One region of the Streptosporangium sp. NPDC006007 genome, then DNA from elsewhere that is predicted to be linked to it. Evidence: riboswitches for the same ligand, from Rfam matches in the RefSeq annotation. Region 1 holds a riboswitch; the other holds the start of a gene.

Region 1 (3,676 bases):
GGAGCCGCCCGCCGGTTCCCCTGGAAGATCTCCTGGGTCGCCCGTGCGGCCGGTGGCCGTGGTTTTAGGCTCCGTCGCATGGACGCGAAGCTGATGGACCTCTGGCGCTCCCTGACAGGCCCCGGGGCCGACCACCTCGGCCGGGGTCTGATCATCCGGTACGGCGAGCCGCACCGCAGGTATCACACGGCCACCCACCTGCGGGCCGTACTGGCCCAGGTTGACGCGCTGGCCGGAAACGCCGCGCACCCGGATCTCGTACGGTTCGCGGCCTGGTTCCACGACGCCGTCTACGACCCGCGACGTGGCGACAACGAGGAGCGCAGTGCCCGGCTGGCCGAGCGCGCGCTGCCCGAGCTGGGACTGGCCGCCGAGGCGGTGGCCACGGTGGCCCGGCTGGTCCGGCTGACCCGCACCCACGACCCGGCGCCCGGCGACGTGGACGGGGCCGTGCTGTGCGACGCCGACCTGGCGATCCTGGCCTCCCCGCCCGAGGTGTACGCGGCGTATGCGGCGGCGGTGCGCGAGGAGTACTCCTTCGTCCCGGACGAGGCGTTCCGGAGGGGCCGGGCCGCCGTGCTGCGCGCGCTGCTCGACCTTCCGGCGATCTTCCACATCACCGATGTGGAGGCGTCGGCGAGGGCGAACATCCAGGTCGAACTCACCCTGCTGTAACCGGCTAATCACCAGGATTCAACAGGCACCCCTGGACCTACTGTGGTAATTTGGGGGAATATGTTTGATTAAGGGGTGGATCAATGCTTGCCCAGCAGCGGCAGCAGGCGATTCTGGAGCGGGTGCGCAGCAGGGGCGGCGTCAGGGTCGCCGACCTCGTCCGCGAGCTCGGCGTGTCCGACATGACGATCCGCAGGGATCTTGAGGTGCTGGCCGGGCGCGGACTGGTGGAGAAGGTTCACGGCGGGGCCACCAACGCCGGGCCGGGCTCGACCGAGGAGCCCGGGTTCGCCGCCAAGTCGGTGCGCCAGCAGCCGGAGAAGGAGGCGATCGCCCGGCAGGCGGCCGAGCTCGTCCGGCCCGGCACCGCCATCGCGCTCTCCGCCGGGACCACGACCTGGACACTCGCCCACTTCCTGGTGGACGTGCCGGAGCTGACCGTGATCACCAACTCGATCCGGATCTCCGACGTCTTCCACCGCTCTCCCCGCGCCGACCGCACCGTCGTGCTGACCGGCGGCGTCCGCACCCCCTCCGACGCGCTGGTCGGGCCGGTCGCCGTGGCGGCCGTCCGCGGACTCCACGTGGACACCCTGTTCCTCGGCGTGCACGGGATGAGCGCACGCGCCGGGTTCACCACCCCGAACCTGCTTGAGGCGGAGACCAACCGGGAACTGGTCGCCTCCGCACACCGCCTGGTGGTGCCCGCCGATCACACCAAGTGGGACACGGTCGGGATCAGCACGATCGCCGAGCTGGCCCAGGCCCACCTCGTGATCACCGACTCGGGCCTGGCGGACGAGGCCCGTGAGGAGCTCACCGCGCGGGTGGGCGAGCTGGTCATAGCCGAACCCCGACAGGAAAGCGAGGCCCTGAGCCGATGAAGCGCACGATCACCCATCTGGCCGACGGCCGCGAGCTCGTCTACTTCGACCGGCACGACGACGCCGATCGGAGCGCGATCGACCGGCGAGACCTGCCGCCCCGGCCCGCCGCCTCCGAACTGCGCTACGACCCGCTCACCGAGGAGTGGGTGGCGGTGGCCGGGCACCGCCAGGGGCGCACCTTCCTCCCGCCGGCGAGCGAGTGCCCGCTCTGCCCGTCCACCCCCGGTCACCCCACGGAGATCCCCTCGGCCTCCTACGACGTGGTGGTCTTCGAAAACCGCTTCCCATCCTTCTCCGCGCAGCCGGGCCCGCACCGGGACATCGGCGGCATGAGCGAGGCCCGGCCGGGGATCGGCCGGTGCGAGGTGGTCTGCTTCACCTCCGACCACGACTCCTCCTTCTCCCGGCTCTCCCCCGGCCGGATCGACCTGGTGATGGAGGCGTGGATCGACCGCACCGCCGAGCTGTCCGCGATTCCGGGCGTGGAGCAGGTGTTCTGCTTCGAGAACCGGGGGGCCGAGATCGGCATCACCCTGGCCCACCCGCACGGCCAGATCTACGCCTACCCCTATGTGACCCCGCGCACCAGGCTCTCCCTGGGCGCGGCCGAGCGTCACCGGGAGCGGACCGGCGGCAACCTCTTCGCCGACGTGCTGGCCGCCGAGCGGGAGGCCGAGGTCCGGGTGGTCGCCGCGAACGAACACTGGACGGCCTTCGTACCGGCCGCGGCCCGGTGGCCCGTGGAGGTCCACCTCTACCCGCATCGCCGGGTTCCCGACCTGGGCGGGCTCAACGAGGCCGAGCGCTCGGCGTTCGGGCCGCTCTACACAGAGGTGCTGCGCCGGCTGGACGGGCTCTTCGGCATGCCCATGCCGTACGTCGCGGCCTGGCACCAGGCACCGGTGAACGTCGGCCGGGAGCTGTCCTACGCGCACCTGGAGCTGTTCAGCATCCGCCGGGCACCGAACAAGCTGAAGTATCTCGCGGGTTCGGAGTCGGCCATGGGGGCTTTCGTGAACGACGTCCTACCCGAGGAGGCGGCGCTACTCCTCCGATCCACCGTCACGGAATGATCACTGATTGGTCTCGGTTTGGGGTCGCATGACCATCTGTTTACCACTACTATCCTCACACATCGGACATAACATCCGATATGCCTAATCCGGGGCGCCTCGCCCGGGAGCCGGGGACCCACGCGTTTTGGGGTGAACCACTTCGGTGGAAGGGCTTCCTCCAGCCCGAACCCGTCAGCTAACCCGGTAGGCGTGAGGAGAGGAGAACCGTGGCGGCCTCGCCCCCCACGTCCCGTCGTCATGCGGCCCTGACCGCCTCCGTGCTCTCGGCCATCGCGTTCACCCTGGGCAGCGCGTCCGCGGGCAGCGCCGCCCCCAAGCCTGCCGAACCCGAGCTCCGCGCCGAACTCGCCCGGCTGAACAAGAAGGTCGACAAGCTCATCGAGTCCTACGCGGCCAAACGGGAGTCTCTGCGAAAGGCCCGGCTGGCCGAGGAGTCCGCCCAGATCGATCTGCGCAAGGCCGAGGAGACCTACGCCAAGGCGAGCGAACAGGTCGACTCCATCGCCCAGCTCCGCTATCAGAGCAGCGCCGCCGACCTGCCCGCCCTGCTGTTCGCCCCCGACATGGAGGGCGCCGTCGTCATGGAACAGCTCATCGCCCAGCGGAGCGCCTACCTGCGGGACTTCGCCCAGAGCCGGGACCTCAAGAAACAGGCCGCCGAGAAGGCGGCCCGGCTCACCGAGCAGATCGGCGTGGAGGCCAAGGTCGTGGAGACCGAGCGCCAGGGCGCCGAGAGGGTGATCCGTGACATCGAGCGGAAACTCGACCAGCTCGTCCCGATGGGTTCCGGCCGCCGCGCCGACGGCAGCTGGGTCCCCCAGCTCCCCACCGGCGGCGACAACATCACCGACCGCACCCGGATCATGCTCGAAGCCATCAAAGAACGCTTCAAACTCCCCCACGAGGTCGGCTGCTACCGCACCGGCGGCAACGGCGAGCACCCCCTGGGCCGCGCCTGCGACTTCATGATGAGCACCGGCGGCTCGATGCCCTCGGCGGAGAACACCAGGCTCGGCGACGAGATCTCCGCCTGGGCGG
Region 2 (3,676 bases), on a different contig from region 1:
CGGGGCGCAGGTCGTCCCTGGAGACGTGGGTGCCCGCCGTCCACTGGTTGCCCGTGTAGTGCGGCAGGCTGATGCCGACCTTCTGGTAGGCCCACATCACCAGGCCCGAGCAGTCGAAGGAGTTCGGTCCCTCGGCGCCCCACACATACGGCTTGAGCTGCTGGGTGAGGGCCCACCGGGCGGCCTCGGCGGCCTTGCCGTCGCCCGCGATCGGCACGTCGATCTTCACCCGGTTGCCCCGGGTGCTGCTCGCCCGGGACCGCACCTGCCGGAACAGGCTGCTCTCGACCTTGGCGACCAGGCGCTCGATCGTGGTGCGCCTGTCGCCGATCTGGTTGAGCAGGTCCTTGACCTCGCTGGTCCGGGCCTTGGCGCTCACCTGCGCGCTCTCCGCGGCCTTGATCGCCCGGCCGACCTGGGCGACCTCCTCGCTCTGCTGCTGCTGGAGCGCGTAGTTCGTGGTGGCCTGGTCGAGGAAGGCGTCGGGGTCGGAGGACTGGCTGAAGGTGAGCCCCGGGCCCAGCCCCCCCGCCATGTAGCTGCTCTGCGCGAGCAGGGTGGCCTTGGTACGCCGCGACTCCAGCTCCGACTCGCTGACGGCGAGGGTCTTCTCGGCGCTCTCGGCGGCGCGCTGGGCCTGCTTGAGCTTGACCCGCTCGCCGTTGTACTGCTCGGTGAGCGTCTCGATCTCGGTGTGCAGCTTCTCGGCCTGCTTGGCGAGCTGGCGGAGGCTGGGCTGCGGGTCGGCGGTGGCCGCCACGAGAGGGGTGCCGAGGGTGAGGGAGGCGAACGCCGTCCCGATGACCGCGAACCGGAACGACAGTCCGCGCGCCGCCTGTTCTCGGCCGCGGGCGTGCCTGCCCGCACGTCGTGCCCCACGGTCGCGCATGCGCTTCACCAACAGGCTCCTCTCTTGGCCGCCTACCGGGTTAGCTGACGGGTTCGGGCCGGAGGCAGCCCTACCGGATGCCGGTGGCACCTCGGATTCACCCCGGGGGACGTCGGGAGGGTGGGTCCCCGGTTCCCCAGTCGGGGGATTCGGCGGGTCAGCTCTTTACGTTGCTGACATCGAGGACGGACATTAGTGCAATTGGAGGTTCATGCTCAACCAGAACTGCAAAGTTGGTAGAGCTTTCACAACTGAAATGTCACGGTCGGGTCACATCATTGCATGATCGATGTGCGTGCCACGTCGGCCCCGCGTCCCTTCTGGCGGAGGTGACAGGGGTCTTCGCAGGTCCGTGCCTGTGAGACGGGGGGATTCGGTCCGTCGGCGGAGATCTCGGCTCACCGTGGTAAGCGGGCTACGGTGCGCCATCCAACGGCTCCTGGACAGGGGTTAAGGCTGAGCCGTAAATAGGTGGTGACGAGGACGTACGCTGATCGGTCATGGAGCAGGTTGCGGAGCGGTCCCCGACGCGGGCCGTACGCCACACCGGAGACGCGGGACGACGGGCGGGGGCCGTGGACGGGGGAGTGGACGCGGATCGGGGGTCGCCGAGCCGGCGGGAGGCCGGGGCGGACGCCATCGCGATCACGGTCCGGCGTGCCCGCACCCCGGACGTGCGCGGCATCCGGCGGCTTGTCGACACCTACGCCGGGGCCGGTCCTCGCCTGCTGGAGAAGGCCACGGTCACCCTGTACGAGGACGTCCAGGAGTTCTGGGTGGCCGACAGGGACGGGGTCGTGGTGGGTTGCGGGGCGCTCCACGTCCTGTGGGAGGACCTCGCCGAGATCCGCACGGTCGCCGTCGATCCCGGCTGCCGGGGCCTGGGCGTCGGCCACCGGATCGTCTCCGAGCTCGTCCGCGCCGCCGGCGAGCTGGGCCTGCGCCGGGTCTTCTGTCTCACCTTCGAGGTTGATTTCTTCGCCCGGCACGGATTTCAGGAGATCCAGGGCACCCCCATCTCGCCGGAGGTCTACGCCGAACTTCTCGCCTCCTATGACGAGGGGGTCGCCGAGTTCCTTGAGTTGGAGCACGTCAAGCCCAATACCCTGGGCAACACCCGAATGCTGCTGTACCTGACACCACGGACCGGCTAGCTTTCCTCGGGTATTGGCTGATGCAAAAGGTGACTGTTGATACCTATCTCGATACCTTGTGCTCCAGAAGCATGTGAGTCGGCCATGTGCCACATGCGCAGTCGAAGTGAGGTGACGCGGTGAGCACCGGACAGCCACCGTATCCGCAGGATGATCCCGACCGCTCACCGTCGGGGCATCCGCAATACGGACACAATGGAGGTCGACCCCCTGGTGAACCCGATCCCGATGTGACAGTTGTGGGATATCGATCGGAGGCCTCACCGTCGAACACGGGACCGGGGCAGACCCAGCCGGGTTACGGCCAGGCGGCCTACGGCCAGCAGCCGGGGACCGGCGCCTACGGTCAGCAGCCCGGTTATGGTCAGCAGTCTGATTACGGGCAACAGTCTGATTACGGTCAGCAGGCCTCCCAGCCCGGTTACGGCCAGCAGGCGGCCTACGGCCAGCAGCCCGGCTACGGTCAGCAGGCCCCGCAGGAGCAGCCGGGTTACGGCCAGGCGGCCTACGGCCAGCAGCCGGGGACCGGCGCCTATGGACAGCAGCCCGGTTACGGTCAGCAGCCTGATTACGGGCAACAGTCTGATTACGGTCAGCAGGCCTCCCAGCCCGGTTACGGTCAGCAGCCCGGGTACGGCCAGCAGCCGGGGACCGGCGCCTACGGTCAGCAGCCCGGTTACGGCCAGCAGCCCGACTACGGTCAGCAGGCCTCCCAGCCCGGTTACGGTCAGCAGCCCGGGTACGGCCAGCAGCCGGGCTATGGCCAGCAGCCCGGTTACGGTCAGGCCGCCCCCTACTCCCAGGGGTACGGACCTCAGGGGGAGATGCCCCCCGGCGCCCCGGCACCGCTCGCGGAGTGGTGGCAGCGTCTGGTGGCCCGTCTCATCGACTTCATCATCCTGGCGATCCCGACATTCATTGTCTCCAAGGTGATGACCGCGATCCTGGTCACCCAGCCGGACTTCGACCTCGAAACCGGCAAGTTCACCGCCGGGGGCGGATTCGTCCTCGCGGCCGTGCTCACCGGGATCGTCGGCGGCCTGATCTACACCGCCTACGAGTTCCTGATGGTCCGGCAGAGTGGCCAGACCGTCGGCAAGATGGTCATGGGTATCAAGGTCGTGGCGGTCGGCGGCGCGCCGCAGCCGGGCGGGCTCTCCCCCGACCTCGCGCTCAAGCGGGCAGGTGTGCTCTTCGGTCCGATCATGGTGAACGGGATCCCGGTCATCGGGTGGATCGCCTTCATCTTCTTCCTGGTGAACGTGCTCTGGCAGCTGTGGGACCAGCCGCTGCGGCAGTGTCTGCACGACAAGGTCGCCACGACGGTGGTCGTCAAGACCAAGTAGTCGCCTGAATATCGGGGCCGGCGGATGAACCGCCGGCCCCGTTTTCATACGTGGGCGGGTTCATACGCGGGCGGGAAACCCGGCCCGGTAACGGTGCCCCCTCCAGGCGCGATGGAAGCGCAAACCCATTCGCGGCGGGGAGAGGAGCGTTATGGCCGTCCACCGGCCTCCCCTGGCGACAATCCCCCTGGATCTGCGGTGTCGTGGCCCGGTGAGCCGTACGCCGCGCCGGCTCTCCTGCCCCGCGGAACCCATCCGCCCGGCCATATGGGACCGTCGGCCGTCTC

Evidence for each region. Region 1 has a riboswitch for cyclic di-AMP ahead of ABZ194_RS22180 (hypothetical protein). Riboswitches for the same ligand answer to the same signal wherever they lie in the genome.
Region 2: another riboswitch for cyclic di-AMP. It lies ahead of ABZ194_RS08715 (NlpC/P60 family protein); the one in region 1 lies ahead of ABZ194_RS22180 (hypothetical protein).

What each region holds. Positions count from the first base shown of each region.
Region 1 is NZ_JBEXUG010000031.1:18,451-22,126, forward strand. It holds gene ABZ194_RS22165 (metal-dependent phosphohydrolase) at 79-675, shown strand; gene ABZ194_RS22170 (DeoR/GlpR family DNA-binding transcription regulator) at 759-1,559, shown strand; gene galT (galactose-1-phosphate uridylyltransferase) at 1,556-2,635, shown strand; cyclic di-AMP (ydaO/yuaA leader) riboswitch at 2,707-2,842, shown strand; gene ABZ194_RS22180 (hypothetical protein) at 2,845-3,676, shown strand, end outside.
Region 2 is NZ_JBEXUG010000007.1:206,718-210,393, reverse strand. It holds gene ABZ194_RS08715 (NlpC/P60 family protein) at 1-889, opposite strand, end outside; cyclic di-AMP (ydaO/yuaA leader) riboswitch at 904-1,054, opposite strand; gene ABZ194_RS08710 (amino-acid N-acetyltransferase) at 1,528-2,043, shown strand; gene ABZ194_RS08705 (RDD family protein) at 2,283-3,389, shown strand.